One region of the Kitasatospora sp. NBC_01560 genome, then DNA from elsewhere that is predicted to be linked to it. Evidence: riboswitches for the same ligand, from Rfam matches in the RefSeq annotation. Region 1 holds a riboswitch; each other region holds the start of a gene.

Region 1 (3,229 bases):
GCGACATGATGGCACTCGGCGCGATACGTGCGGTCCGTCAGCGCGGCCTGAGCGTCCCGCAGGACGTCTCGGTGGTCGGCTTCGACGACTCGCCGTTGATAGCGTTCACCGAGCCGCCGCTGACCACGATCCGTCAGCCGGTGGAGGCGATGGCCACCGCGGCCGTCGATGCGCTGCTGGAGGAGGTCGGCGGGAACGCCGCCCAGCGCGGCGAGTTCATGTTCCAGCCGGAGCTGGTGATGCGCGGTTCCACGGGCGCCTGCGCCCGCTGACCGGGTACGACCGGGGCCCGGGGAGTGTTCCGCTCCCCGGGCCCCTTTCGCGTGCCCGCTCAGCCCTCCTGGACGGCCGGGCGCTCCTGTGCCGCCCGCTGCCCGTCGCCGGCGTCGCCGGTCCGGGCCCCGGTGCGCCGGCCGCGGGCCAGGTAGTCGCGCAGGACCAGCTCGACGGCGTCCTGCGGGTTCTTGGTACCGGAGAGCATCATCACGTCGATGGCGAGATTGGCGTCGAGCGTGACGGTGACCTGGGCCATGGGGACTCCTTCTCGGGTGCGAAGCAGCAGGATGCCCCGCCGGCGCCGGTTTGACCACGGCCGGGCCCGGCGCGGCGGGCGGGCAGGCCGAAGCCCCCGGGGAGCGAGCGGACTCTCCCCGGGGGCTTCGGGCTACCGGTGCGCGCCCGGTGCGGTACCGGGTCAGACCCGGCCGGCGAAGTCCGGCGCCCAGTTGGCGACGGTCTGGATCCGCACGCCCGAGCTCGGGTTGGCGGCCTCGACGTACTTGCCGTCGCCGATGTAGAGCGCGACGTGGTAGACGCCGGAGTCCTGGCCGTTGTTGGACCAGAACAGCAGGTCGCCCGCCTTGAGGGAGTCCAGCGACACGTGGGTGCTGGCGGCGGCCTGGTCGGCGGCGACGCGCGGGACGGAGATGCCCGCGGCGCGCAGCGCGGCCTGGGTCAGGCCGGAGCAGTCCCAGCCGCCGTCGCTGGTGCCGCCGTAGACGTACGCCTGGCCGACCTTCGACTGGGCGAAGGAGACCGCGGCGGCCATGCTGCCGGTGGCGGCCTGGGCGGGCGCCTGGGTCTCGGCGGCCGGCTTGGCGGCCGGGGCCTGGGTCTGCGCGGCCGGCTTGGCGGCCGTGGCGGTACCGGCGGCGGCCTGGCCCGAGGTGCCGGAGGAGCGGTTGAACCAGTCGAAGTTCTTGCCGGACTCGTCCGAGGCACGGGTCTTGCCGTGGTCACCGAGGCTCAGGTGCTGGCCCGGGTAGATGACGTGCGGGCCGTCGGCCAGGGTGGAGCGGTTGAGCTCGTACAGCCGCTCCCAGCCGCCCTGGACGTTGTTCTTGTCGGCGATGGCGGAGAGCCAGTCGCCGGCGACCACGGTGTAGTCGTCGGAGCCGGCCTTGTCCTGCCAGTTCTGCGACCGGTTCTGGCCGCCCTGCGGCTTGGCGGAGTCGGTGGACGGGGCCGGGTCGGCCTTCGGGGCGGCCGGCTTGGCGGCGGGCGCCTGGGTCTGCGGCTTGGCGGCCGGGGCCGGGGTCTGCGCGGCGGGCTTGGCGGCCGTGGTGGTGTCCACGGCGGCCGGGGTGCCGCCCTTGGTCAGGCCCGCCTGGACGGAGCAGACGGGCCAGGCGCCGGGGCCCTGGACGGCGAGCACCTTCTCGGCGATCGCTATCTGCTGGTCCTTGGTGGCGAGGTCGGCGCGGGCCGCGAACGCGGTGCCGCCGAACTCGGCCCAGGTGCTGTTGGTGAACTGAAGGCCGCCGTAGAAGCCGTTGCCGGTGTTGATGCTCCAGTTGCCGGTGCTCTCGCACTGGGCGACCTTGTCCCAGGTGGCGACGGAGGCCGCGGAGGCGGTGCCGGTGGTCAGGCAGGGAATGGTGAGACCGACGCCGGCGACGCCGAGGGCGGCGATCACGCGGCGGGTGCGGCCGGACAGGCGGGTGCCGTTGGTGGGCAGCATGAAGGTGCGGTCCTCTCCCACGCCTGCGAGGTGAGCTGTCGGATTCGGGCTGGAGTTGCCCGGCCGCGCTGTGGACGCGGCTTCACCCCTAGCCCTGAACCGGTCGTGGACCGGTCCGGGCGACTTACCTGTGGTTCCCCCGCTCCTGCCGTGGTGCGTTTCTGCGCTGCCAGCGCAACCGACGGCAGGACTCGGCGTTGCGGATGAGCTGGGTCCGTGTGGCCACGAACGGGGAGCACGTTAAGCAGACTCAAGTTCAAACCGCAAACATGTGTGACGACCGTCACGGTTTGCGGATGCCCTGCTGAAAGGCTGTCCACCATGATCAGAAATGACCGTTTTCGCGCAACGCCCGTCGGCTTCACAGCAACTGCCTATGCTTCAGAGAGTCGGGACCGATGCAGCCGCCCGGGGGGAGGGCTACGCAACGATGGCCATGGACGAGGAGCCGGACGCCGGCCGGCCGCCGCACCGGCCGCGCGGAGCGCATCGCCGGGCAAAACCCCGCAGAGCGGACATCCCGCCCGAAGAGCCCATAACTCCCTTACGCCGCAGGACGATGCTGCGCTGGCTCGCCGTCGGGACGGTCTTCGCGGCGGTCGGCGGCGAGGAGGCGCTGCGCCGCTCGCTGGGCGGCCCGGCCGAGCCCGTCGCGGCCGTGGGCGGCCCCCTGCCGGCCGGCGGGGCCGGTGCGGACGGGACGGGGATGCTCCACGGCGGAGCGCCCGCCACCGGGCCGTCCGCCACCGCGCCGGTCACCGCGCCGGTCACCGCGGAGAGCGCTGCGGAGGGCACCGCGGAGGGTGCCGCCCCCGCGACCGGCCAGCCCGGCGCCGCCCCCACCGTCGGCCGGGGCGGCCGCCGGTGGTCCGACCCGGCCGGCTGGGGCGGCCGGGTGCCCGGCCCGCAGAGCGCCGTCCGGATCGCCGACCAGGTGCTGCTCGACACCGATGCCACCGTCGCCTCGCTGCTCGTCGAGCCGACCGGCGCCCTCGTCTTCGCCGCCGACCGCACCGTCACGCTCGCCTCGGCGGGCAACGTCGAGATCCGCGGGACGCTCGCCCTCGCCCCCGACGGCGCCGCCGTGCACACCCTGCGCTTCCCGTCCGTCGACGAGAAGCGGTTCCACGGCGACGGCATGAAGGTGGTCGACACCGACGTCGGCCTCTGGGTCACCGGCACCGGGTACCTGCGGCTGGACGGCGCCGCCCGTACGGCCTGGGTGCGGGCAGCCGGCGCTCTGCTGCCCGGCGACACCGCCGTCAGCCT
Region 2 (3,229 bases), 900 kb from region 1:
CAGTCGGCGCAGGGCCTCCAGCGGGAGCTGGCGCTGCCGGTCTCGCAGATCCGCCCGGCCGACCTGGTGGAGGCGGTGGTGCCGGGCTCGGCCTCGCCGCACGACGTGGCCCGGCGAGGGCTGGCCGAGGACGATCCGGCACTGCTGGACCAGCTGCTGGCGATCCCGCAGGTCCACCTGGTGGTGGACGGCTACAACGTGACCAAGACCGGCTACCCGACGCTCCCGCTGGAGCAGCAGCGGATCCGGCTGCTCGGCGGGCTGGCCATGCTGGCCCAGCGCACCCAGGCGGAGGTCACCTGTGTGTTCGACGGGCAGGACCTGGACGTGCCGGTGATCCTGGCGCCGCCGCGCGGGGTCCGGGTGCGCTTCAGCCGGACCGGCGAGACGGCGGACGAGCTGATCAGACGGTTGGTCCGGGCCGAGCCGCAGGGCCGTCCGGTGGTGGTGGTCTCCGCCGACCGGGAGGTCGCGGACGGCGTGCGGAAGGCGGGCGCGCGCCCCGTCGCCTCGGTGCTGCTGCTGAACCGGCTGGCCCGGCCCTAGGTCGGCGCGGAGCCCGTCCGGACCGGAGTGACGCCTGGTCAGCGTCCGGTTTGCGGGGATGTGGGGATCCGGTGAAGTCATGACGGCGGGCCGGAGTTCACGCCTTCGGGGGAGTGGCGGAAAGCGTGGATCTTCACTAGTGTCTGGCGTCAAACCTATTTTCCGGATTCTCACTCGTTAGGGTGAGTCCGTTGGAAGAAGGAGCCGGTCTCTTGGCCTCCCACCGCCGTCCCAAGCAGCCGAGCCGCGCGCGGGTCTCCGTGCTCACTGCCGCCGCTGCGACCGCGGTCGCTCTCTCCGCCCAGGTCGCCGCCCACGCCGCGCCGAGTCCGTCCCCCAAGAAGGAGGACGTGAAGGCGCAGATCGACCAGCTGCAGGAGGAGGCCGAGCAGGCCACCGAGAAGTACAACGGCGCCAAGGAGCGGGCCGACCAGCTCCGCAAGCAGGCCGACCAGCTGCAGGACCAGGTGGCCCGCGGCCAGGACCAGATGACCCAGCTTCAGGGCGGTCTGGCCGAGGTGGCGGCCGCGCAGTACCGCACCGGCGGCATCGACCCGTCCGTGCAGCTGATGCTCTCCTCGGACCCGTCCGGTTACCTGGACAAGGCCTCCAGTGTGCAGCAGGCCAGCTCCAGCCAGGCCGACGCGCTGAAGGGCCTCCAGGACCAGCAGCGCCGGCTGGACCAGCAGAAGACCGAGGCCGCCGCGATCCTCGCCTCGCTGGACACCACCACCAAGGACCTGAACCAGTCCAAGGCGGACGTCAACAAGAAGCTCAAGGAAGCCCAGGACCTGCTCAACTCGCTCAGCGCCGCCGACCGCGCCGCGCTGAAGGCCGCCCAGCAGCAGGACGACCGCGCCTCGCGCGGCAGCGAGCGGGCCGACCTGGGCAGCCTGCCGCAGGCCAGCGGCCTCGCCGGGGCGGCCGTCAGCAACGCGATGAGCAAGCAGGGCTCGCCGTACGTCTGGAGCGCCACCGGCCCGAACAGCTTCGACTGCTCCGGCCTGATGGTCTGGTCCTACGGGAAGGCCGGCGTCTCGCTGCCGCGCACCTCGCAGGCGCAGGCCACCTACGGCACCGCGGTGCCTTCGCTCGCGGCGGCCCAGCCGGGCGACCTGATCATCTACCGCAGCGACCGCAGCCACGTCGGGATGTACATCGGCAACGGCATGGTGGTGCACGCGCCGCACACCGGCGACGTGGTCAAGGTGATGAAGGCCGACGCGATGCCGATCAACACCATCCGCCGGGTCTGACGGACCGGCACGCCCACGGGTCGGGATGCGGCCCTGTGATCCGCGCCACCTCCTTGCCGGGGGTGGCGCAGGCGTTTCCGGCCGCGCGGTGACCAACGATCAGCTCCGCGTGGACCACTGATCACACCCGGTCATATTCACAAATGAACTTGGGTATTCTTCCGTCTTTTTTCTGACAAGGATTTGAACGGATCACGGTTCTGTTACTAGTGTCGTGCCTCGAACCACCGCACAGTCGATCACCCAGCCTGGGTGGCGGCGGGGGTTTACCGCCGAGTTCGTGAAGCAGCGGGACGGGTCGCACGACCTGTCCGACGGGGAGCCCAGTAGTCGGGGGCGCTGTGGAGCGGAGCCGGGGAACCATGTTCCTCCGGGGTGAATCGGCGCCAGGTCGGCCGTCTCGACGGCCGGTGAGGCGTCGTAGGGCACGCTTCCGGCCCGAACCCGTCAGCTCACCCGGTAGGCGGGCGTTGGAAGAAGGAGTCCGCCTTCGTGGCGTCCCATCGTCGTCCCAAGCCTGCCGGCCGCGCCCGGGTCTCGATCCTGACCGGTGTCGCCGCCGCGGCCGTCGCCCTGTCCGCGCAGTCCGGCGCCCACGCCGACCCGACGCCGACCAAGGACCAGGTCAAGGAGCAGGTCGACCAGCTCAACGAGCAGGCCGAGCAGGCGACCGAGAAGTACAACGGCGCCCAGGCCAAGCAGCAGGAGCTGCAGAAGCAGGTCGGCGAGCTCCAGGACAAGGTCGCGCGCCAGCAGGCCTCGGTGATCGAGGCCCAGGGCGGTCTCGCCGAGATCGCCGGCGAGCAGTACCGCAACGGCGGCATATCGTCGACCGTCCAGCTGATGCTCTCGTCCAGCCCGGACAACTTCCTGAACCAGGCCGGCGCGCTGACCCAGGCCAGCAGCACCCAGTCCGGTGCGCTGAAGGACCTCCAGGAGCAGCAGCGCAGGCTCGACCAGGACCGCAACGAGGCCCAGGGCAAGCTCGGCGAGCTGGAGGCCACCACCCAGCAGCTGAAGACCTCCAAGGACGAGGTCCAGGCGAAGCTGGCCAAGGCCCAGGACCTGCTCAACACGCTGACCGAGCAGGAGCGCCAGGCGCTGCGCGCGGCCGAGGAGAAGGCCGCCGCCGAGGCCAAGGCCAAGGCGGACGCCGCCAAGGCCGAGGCGAAGGCGAAGGCGGACGCCGACCGCGCCTCCCGCGACAACAGCCGCACCGACCTCACCGCGCCGGCCGCGAGCAAGCCCGCCGCGCCGGCCGCGCCCGCCGCCAACGGCTCGCGTGCCGCCGCCGCGATCGCCGCCGCGGAGAGCAAGCTCGGCGCGCCGTACGTCTACGGCGCCACCGGCCCGGGCTCCTTCGACTGCTCCGGCCTCACCGGCTGGGCCTACGCCCAGGCCGGCGTGTCGCTGCCGCGCACCTCGCA
Region 3 (3,229 bases), 5.7 Mb from region 1:
GGTACTCGAAGGAGTCGATCTCCCCGTTGCCGTTCTTCCACGTCCAGAGCGCCGGCCAGGCACCGGTGCCGGCCGGGAGCTTGACCCGGGTCTCGGCGTAGTCGCCGGTCTTCACCTGGAAGCCCTCGCTGGAGTACTCGGTGGTGAGCAGCCCGGTGTCCCAGGACTGCTTGCCGTTCTCCAGCTTGTTGGCGCCCGGCTTGGCGGTGAAGGTGGCGACGCCGCCGGAGACGCTGACGTTGTTCTTGTTCAGCCAGTCGAGCTTGTTGTCGTCCGGGTTGTGGTTGCCGTAGTGGTACGAGCTGCTCTTGTCCCCCGTCCAGCGGGAGCCGTAGGCGATCGGGCCGCTGAACTCGTCGGACCAGGTGAGCTTCTTGCCCGCGACGGGGGCGCCGGTGGCCGGGGTGCTCGCGGTGGCGCTCGCCGACGGGGAGGGGGTGGGCGTCGCGGTGGCCGTGGGGGTCGCGGTGGCCGTGGGGGTGGGCGTCGGCGACGGGGTGGCGGCGGTGCCGGACACCACGAGCTGCTGCGAGGGCAGGTTGTGCCAGGCACCCGCGGAGTCCTGCCAGAAGCCGAACTGGGTGTAGGTGCCGACCGGCAGGGTGCGGGCGCCGGTGGTGATCGACAGGCCGCTCGGGCAGATCTGCGCGTTGGCGACGTTGCCGGGGAAGTCCAGGTTGCGGCCGGCTGCGTCTCGCACGCCGACGCCCAGCGTCTTCGCGGTGAAGCAGGCCGAGGAGTGGACGGTGAGCGAGGCGGTCGTGGCCTTGCCGGCGACCATCGCGGCCGGCGCGAGCTTGTCCTGGGTGACGGTCGGCGCGGTGGCCGCCTGGGCCCCGGTCAGCGCCGGGACGCCGAGGAGTCCGGCACCGCTGATGGCGAGCGCGCCGGTGACGCCGAACGCGGCGTTGCGGCGGTGGCGGGAGGGGCGGGCATGGCGAGGCGCGGTGCGCCGGGCAGGCTTCTGCATGGGGTGTCCTCTGCGACGCCTGCGAGGTGAGCTGTCGGGTTCGGGCCGAGGTTGCCCGGCCGCCTGTGGGTAGCGGCTTCACCCCTAGCCGCGGACCGCGCGCGGGAGCGCACGGGCCGGGCACTGACCTGGGTCCCCCGCTCCCGTCCGCTGTGGTGCTCGGTTGCCCGCCGTCGGGTGGACAGGACTCGGCGTCCCGACGGGGGAGGCCCGCGAAGCGGACGTCCCGTGCAGGCTAGGCAGGCCGCCCTCGGGGCGACAACTCCCCGGGGGCGGTTGTCGCGCAGGTCACAGCCGGGCGGGGCGGAGTTGATCAACGGCTTTGCCGAGTTGATCAGTTGGGTCGGCGGGTGTGGTCGGAGGTCGGCGGGGGTCAGGGGCCGGCCGGTCAGGCGAGCCAGGCCGCGACCTGGCCCATCGCCTCGGGTGCCCAGGCCAGCTCCAGGTGGTTCAGACCGCCGACCAGCCGCGTACCGCCGACCGTGCCGACCCCCGTGGTGTCCAGCGCGCTGCGGGTGAAGACGATCCCGTCGCTGGGCCCGCGGTTCTCGTTGAGCACGCCCGGGATGTCGGCCGAGCCGCCGGCCAGCAGGTACGTCCGGACCGCCGCCGGGATCCCCGCCCGCTGGAGCGGCCCGATCAGCGAGCCGGCGTCGACGGCCGCCTGGATGCCCTGGCCCGCGGTGTAGAGCCCCTGACCCCCGTAGTAGGTCGTCCACCAGTCCTGGGCGGTGCCGTCCACCCCGTAGCTGCCGTCCCACCGGGCGAGCAGCTGGCGCTGGCCCGGGTAGCAGTCGTACCCGCCGGTGGGCAGCACCCCGAGGCACGGTTGCGCCGTGTAGGTGAACGGTTCACCCGTATACCTTGTTCCCGACCTGCGGAGACATCCCAAGGTGTCGAGTTACGCAACCTCTCCCACCAGGGCATCGCCTTCCTCCCGGGCATCGGAATGGGCGTCTCCTCTTCAGTGGCCCGTCAGAACATCGAGGTGCTTGCGGGCCGCAGGAGCCAGGGCGGTGTAGAAGGGGGTCCGGTCGGCGGCCTGGAGAATCTGTGTCACGGCAATGAGCTGGGCGAGATGCCCGGCATCACTGTCCAGCACGTCAGCGAACACATCAGCCACCCGCGAAGCTGTCGCTGGTTCCAGCAGGGAATGCACTAGCAGCATGGCCGCATCGAAGCCGACCGGCGCTCTTCCCCACGTCTCCCAGTCGAGAATGACCAAGGTCGGACCGCAGAGGTTCGACCAGTGCAGGTCACCGTGTGCAGTTGTCCAGTGGATCTCGCCGGGGACGACTCCGGTGAACTCGGGGACTCGGCGTCGGATGTAGACCTCGCGGCAAGCGTCCCGGTCGAGAGGGTCCGCTGTCCCTAGGGTGTCGATCGCGCTGCGGAGACTCGCCCACCATTCGTTCGGCAGTTCGGGGGCTGCCTCAATGACCGGGGACGCCGAGACCAGTTGCTCCGTCAGCAGGTCGTAGACCTCAGCCCGGTAGGTGTGGTCTCCCTTGCCCCACTGAGTGACGGTGCGCAATGCAGGCCGGGGGATGCCGGGCGAGAGCTGTTGCTGTGCTGCGGCCGGCCCCTCCCAGAGTCGGCCGTTGGCTCGGTCGGTCTTCTCGCTGACCAGTCGGAGCCACACGCGCTCACCGGTATCGGTGGATGCGTGGCCGGACAGGGTCCGCCCCTCGTAGCCCCACAGCGAGCCACGGCCCGGAGTGATCAGGCCGCCGGTCGCCGCCTGGGTGTGCTCCCAGGCGGCGACCATGCGATGTGTGGTGGCGGCATCAGGGGGATAGAACACGGTGGATCTCCCGGAGGGCGGCAGCGGTCATCGGGGGCAACTCTATGGCTCGGAAGGCCCGTTGCCAGTGTGCCGCGTTGGAGGTGCCCAGGAGTATCCGCGAGATGCCCGGCGTTGATGCGACTACATGAAGAGCCGCCTCCGGTGGTTCGAGCCCTGGACGGATCAGCTCCGCCAAGTCGCGGGTGATCATGCCGGGCAGATCACCCCCATGGAGGGGGGAGGAAGCGAACACGTCCAGACCGGCTGCTGCTGCGGTGCCGATCGGGCCGAGTCCGTCCAGGGCTTCCACAGCGGCATCCAGGGCCACAAGCGACACAGGGAGCTGGATCGCTCGTAGGTGATGGCGCGAGCCAGCCGCCCGGAAGGCGGTGTCAACCAGGTCGTTCACCGTGAACGTCCCGGCTGAGAATCCCGACCAGGTTGCGACGCCATACCCCCCGATCAGACCAGCG
Region 4 (3,229 bases), 2.4 Mb from region 1:
GAGCCGGACGACAGGGGCTGGGGCGAGGGCTGGATGATCTCGGTCGGGATGGCCACCGACGGGGCCCGGCGGCTGCTGGAGCAGGGGCTGATGCGGCGCAGCTACCGCAATCTGGCGGAGCTGACGGCGCTGGGCCGGCCGATGCCGGACGAGCTGGCGGGGGACTTCGGGGCGTTCGAGGAGGCGGCGGCCCGGGCGGCAGTGGAGCTGTTCGGGGAGTGGACGGTGCCGGGGCTGCCGCGGTTGCTGGTGGCGGAGTTCCCCGACCTGGCGCCGGAGCCGGGCCAGGAGGAGATCGACGCGTACCTGGCGGGCCTGCCGGAGGATCCGTCCGAGGAGCAGTGGGAGGACCTGCCCGAGGAGCTGTGGGCCGGGCTGCCCGCGGAGTAGACGCGCAGGTGCCCCCCGGCCGCCGCGGCGGCCGGGGGGCACCTGCGGCGTGGTCAGGGGGTGATGCCGCGCTGCTCGAACCAGGTCTCCGGGTCGACCGGGGCGCCGCCGCCGGGGCGGACCTCCAGGTGCAGGTGCGGGCCGGTGACGTTGCCGGTGGCGCCGACCTTGCCGAGCTGCTGGCCGGGGACGACCTTGCCGGAGCCCTTGATGATCGAGGAGAGGTGGCAGTACCAGATCTCGGTGCCGTCGGGCAGCGTCTCGACGATCCGGTAGCCGTAGGAGCCGGCCCAGCCGGCCGAGGTGACGGTGCCCTGGCCGACCGCGTACACCGGGGTGCCGGTGTCGGCGGCGAAGTCCAGGCCGGTGTGCAGGTGGGCCCAGTACGAGGCGCTCTGGCCGTAGTGGGCGGAGAGGTTGTAGTCGCGCACCGGGAGGTTGATGGCGGCGAGCTTGGCCTTCTCAGCCTCCTGGGCGGCCTTCTCGGCCTCCTGCTGCTGGGCGGCGCGCTTGGCCTCGGCCTCCTTGGCGGCCTGGACGCGGGCGCCCTCCTCGGCGGCGGTGCGCTGGCTGTCGGCCTGCTGCTGGATCCGGGCGGCGAGCGCGAGGCCGGGGTCGGCGGAGAGCGCGACCGGGGTCTCGTCCGGGGCCTCGACGGCGGGGGCGGCGGCCGGGGTCGCGGAGGCGAAGCCGGTGGCGCCCAGGGTGGCGGCGACGGCGGTGACGCCGAGCAGCGGCGCCGTCCCGCGGGTCTGACGCGGCATCCGGTGCCGGTTGGTCTCGGCGGCCGGCGGGGCGGCCTCGTCGGGTCCGCCGTACTCGCCCGGGTGTGCGGGCGGCCACGGGTGGTCGAGCAGCTGGGTGCCGGCGGAGGAGCCGGGCAGATGTGCCGGAGAGTGCGACGACGCCACGGAGGCGCGCTCCTTTCCTTCCTTCGCGCCTACCGGGTTAGCTGACGGGTTCGGAGCAGGAAGGTCTCCTACGGCTGGGCCTGGGCCCGGCCGATTCACCCCAAGGAACGTGGTTCCCCGGCTCCCTGGCCTGCCCGGAGGCCGGCCGGCGGGATTAGGCGACGGCGCACGGTGCCGTCTGGGTACGGCGTTGCGGACCGCGCTGCGTTATCAAACGTTAATCCTAGGAGCCCCTGATTCCAAGCCATCCGTTCGGGACACCCGGATACAGCCCGGACCTTACGCGACCGGATGGGCGTTTTGGGGCGGTTCGCAACAACTGACACTACCGAACGTGACAGTACGTCAACGAACGGCCCCCCATCTGAGTACTTCTACTCATGTGCGACCCCGGCCGGCGCGGCCATCCTGGCGCCATGAACGCTCCGATGCAGTCCCGCACCACGGCCGCGTACTACATCCAGGCCGTGCTCTCCTTCGCCCTCTCCGCCGGCGCCCTCGCGATCGGCATCGCCTACCTCCCGGTGGGCGGCTGGACCAGGGCCTTCCTCGGGATCGGCCTGCTGTACACCGTCACCTCCTCGTTCACCCTGGCCAAGGTGGTCCGCGACAGGCAGGAGACCAACGAGATCGTCACCCGGGTGGACCAGGCCCGGCTGGAGAAGCTGCTGGCCGAGCACGACCCGTTCAAGGTGGAGGGGGTCTGACGGCCGCCGGGGCCACAGCACCGATAGCTTGACAGCTAAGGCTATTAGCCTTAGCTTTATGGCTATCGGCAGCACCCGCCGATAGCCCGAGTTCCGGCGGACCCAGGAGGCCCCCATGTCCGGCACCACCGCCCCCACCACCCAGTACCTCGACGTCACCGGCGGCCGGATCGCCTACGACGACACCGAGCAGGGCGACGGCGCCCCCGTCGTCCTGCTCCCCGGAATGCTGGACAGCCGGACCGCCTACCGGCACCTCCGCCCGCTGCTGACCGCCGCCGGCCGCCGGGTGATCACCATGGACCTGCGCGGCTTCGGCGAGTCCTCGATCGCCTGGGACGACTACTCCCCGGCCGCGATCGCCACCGACGTCCTCGCCCTGCTCGACCACCTCGGCATCGAGCGGGCCGTCCTGGCCGGCAACTCCTACACCGGCGCCACCGTCGTCAAGCTCGCCGGGGACGCACCCGGGCGGGTCGCCGGGATCGTCCTGCTCGACGCCTTCGTCGAGAACCTGCCGCCGAACGCCCTGCAGCGCGCGATGTTCGCCGCGATGGGCGTGCTGCTGGTGCACTCCCCCGCCTTCTGGGGCCTCTACCACCGGAAGATGGCCTACCCCGGCCCCAAGCCGGCCGACTTCGACGCCTACGTGGACGGGCTGGTCGCCGCACTGCGCACCCCCGGCCGCAAGGCCGCGACCCGCGGCTACGTCCGCGGGGAGTCCGCCCCCGAGGGCTGGACCGCCGCCGTGACCTGCCCGGCGCTGGTCCTGATGGGCAGCAAGGACCCCGACTTCCCCCGGCCCGAGCTGGTCGCCGACCGGCAGGCCGCCGCGCTGCGCGCCCGCAAGGTGATGATCGAGGGCGCGGGCCACTACCCGATGGCCGACCACCCGCAGGCCACCGCCGACGCGCTGCTGCCCTTCCTCGCCGAACTGGCCTGAGCACCACCGCCGGCCGCACCGGCCCCGCGCCTCGCCCCTCGCCCCCGCCCCCGCCCCGCCTCCAGGGAGACCGCCCCCATGCCCCGCGTAGGACTCACCCCGGCCCAGGTCGTCGGACACGCCCTCACCCTCATCGACGAGCAGGGCCCCGAGGCCCTCACCCTGGCCGCCGTCGCCGCGCGGGCCGGAGTGGCCACGCCCTCGCTCTACAAGCACGTCAGCGGCGGCCTCGCCGAACTGCGCCGGCTGATCGCCGTCCGGGTCACCGAGGAGTTGGC

The links. Region 1 has a riboswitch for cyclic di-AMP ahead of OH807_RS08785 (transglycosylase family protein). Riboswitches for the same ligand answer to the same signal wherever they lie in the genome.
Region 2: another riboswitch for cyclic di-AMP. It lies ahead of OH807_RS12980 (NlpC/P60 family protein); the one in region 1 lies ahead of OH807_RS08785 (transglycosylase family protein).
Region 3: another riboswitch for cyclic di-AMP. It lies ahead of OH807_RS33900 (hypothetical protein); the one in region 1 lies ahead of OH807_RS08785 (transglycosylase family protein).
Region 4: another riboswitch for cyclic di-AMP. It lies ahead of OH807_RS19730 (M23 family metallopeptidase); the one in region 1 lies ahead of OH807_RS08785 (transglycosylase family protein).

The regions. Positions count from the first base shown of each region.
Region 1 is NZ_CP109364.1:2,129,420-2,132,648, reverse strand. Features, by position in the region: gene OH807_RS08795 (LacI family DNA-binding transcriptional regulator) at 1-272, shown strand, start outside; gene OH807_RS08790 (hypothetical protein) at 332-532, opposite strand; gene OH807_RS08785 (transglycosylase family protein) at 695-1,981, opposite strand; cyclic di-AMP (ydaO/yuaA leader) riboswitch at 1,973-2,157, opposite strand; gene OH807_RS08780 (hypothetical protein) at 2,520-3,229, shown strand, end outside.
Region 2 is NZ_CP109364.1:3,033,636-3,036,864, reverse strand. Features, by position in the region: gene OH807_RS12990 (NYN domain-containing protein) at 1-546, shown strand, start outside; gene OH807_RS12985 (NlpC/P60 family protein) at 759-1,802, shown strand; cyclic di-AMP (ydaO/yuaA leader) riboswitch at 2,130-2,284, shown strand; gene OH807_RS12980 (NlpC/P60 family protein) at 2,295-3,229, shown strand, end outside.
Region 3 is NZ_CP109364.1:7,821,535-7,824,763, reverse strand. Features, by position in the region: gene OH807_RS33900 (hypothetical protein) at 1-970, opposite strand, end outside; cyclic di-AMP (ydaO/yuaA leader) riboswitch at 972-1,138, opposite strand; gene OH807_RS33895 (hypothetical protein) at 1,359-1,787, opposite strand; gene OH807_RS33890 (hypothetical protein) at 1,935-2,738, opposite strand; gene OH807_RS33885 (aldo/keto reductase) at 2,758-3,229, opposite strand, start outside.
Region 4 is NZ_CP109364.1:4,522,899-4,526,127, forward strand. Features, by position in the region: gene OH807_RS19725 (hypothetical protein) at 1-390, shown strand, start outside; gene OH807_RS19730 (M23 family metallopeptidase) at 444-1,301, opposite strand; cyclic di-AMP (ydaO/yuaA leader) riboswitch at 1,314-1,472, opposite strand; gene OH807_RS19735 (YiaA/YiaB family inner membrane protein) at 1,718-2,008, shown strand; gene OH807_RS19740 (alpha/beta fold hydrolase) at 2,124-2,951, shown strand; gene OH807_RS19745 (TetR/AcrR family transcriptional regulator) at 3,030-3,229, shown strand, end outside.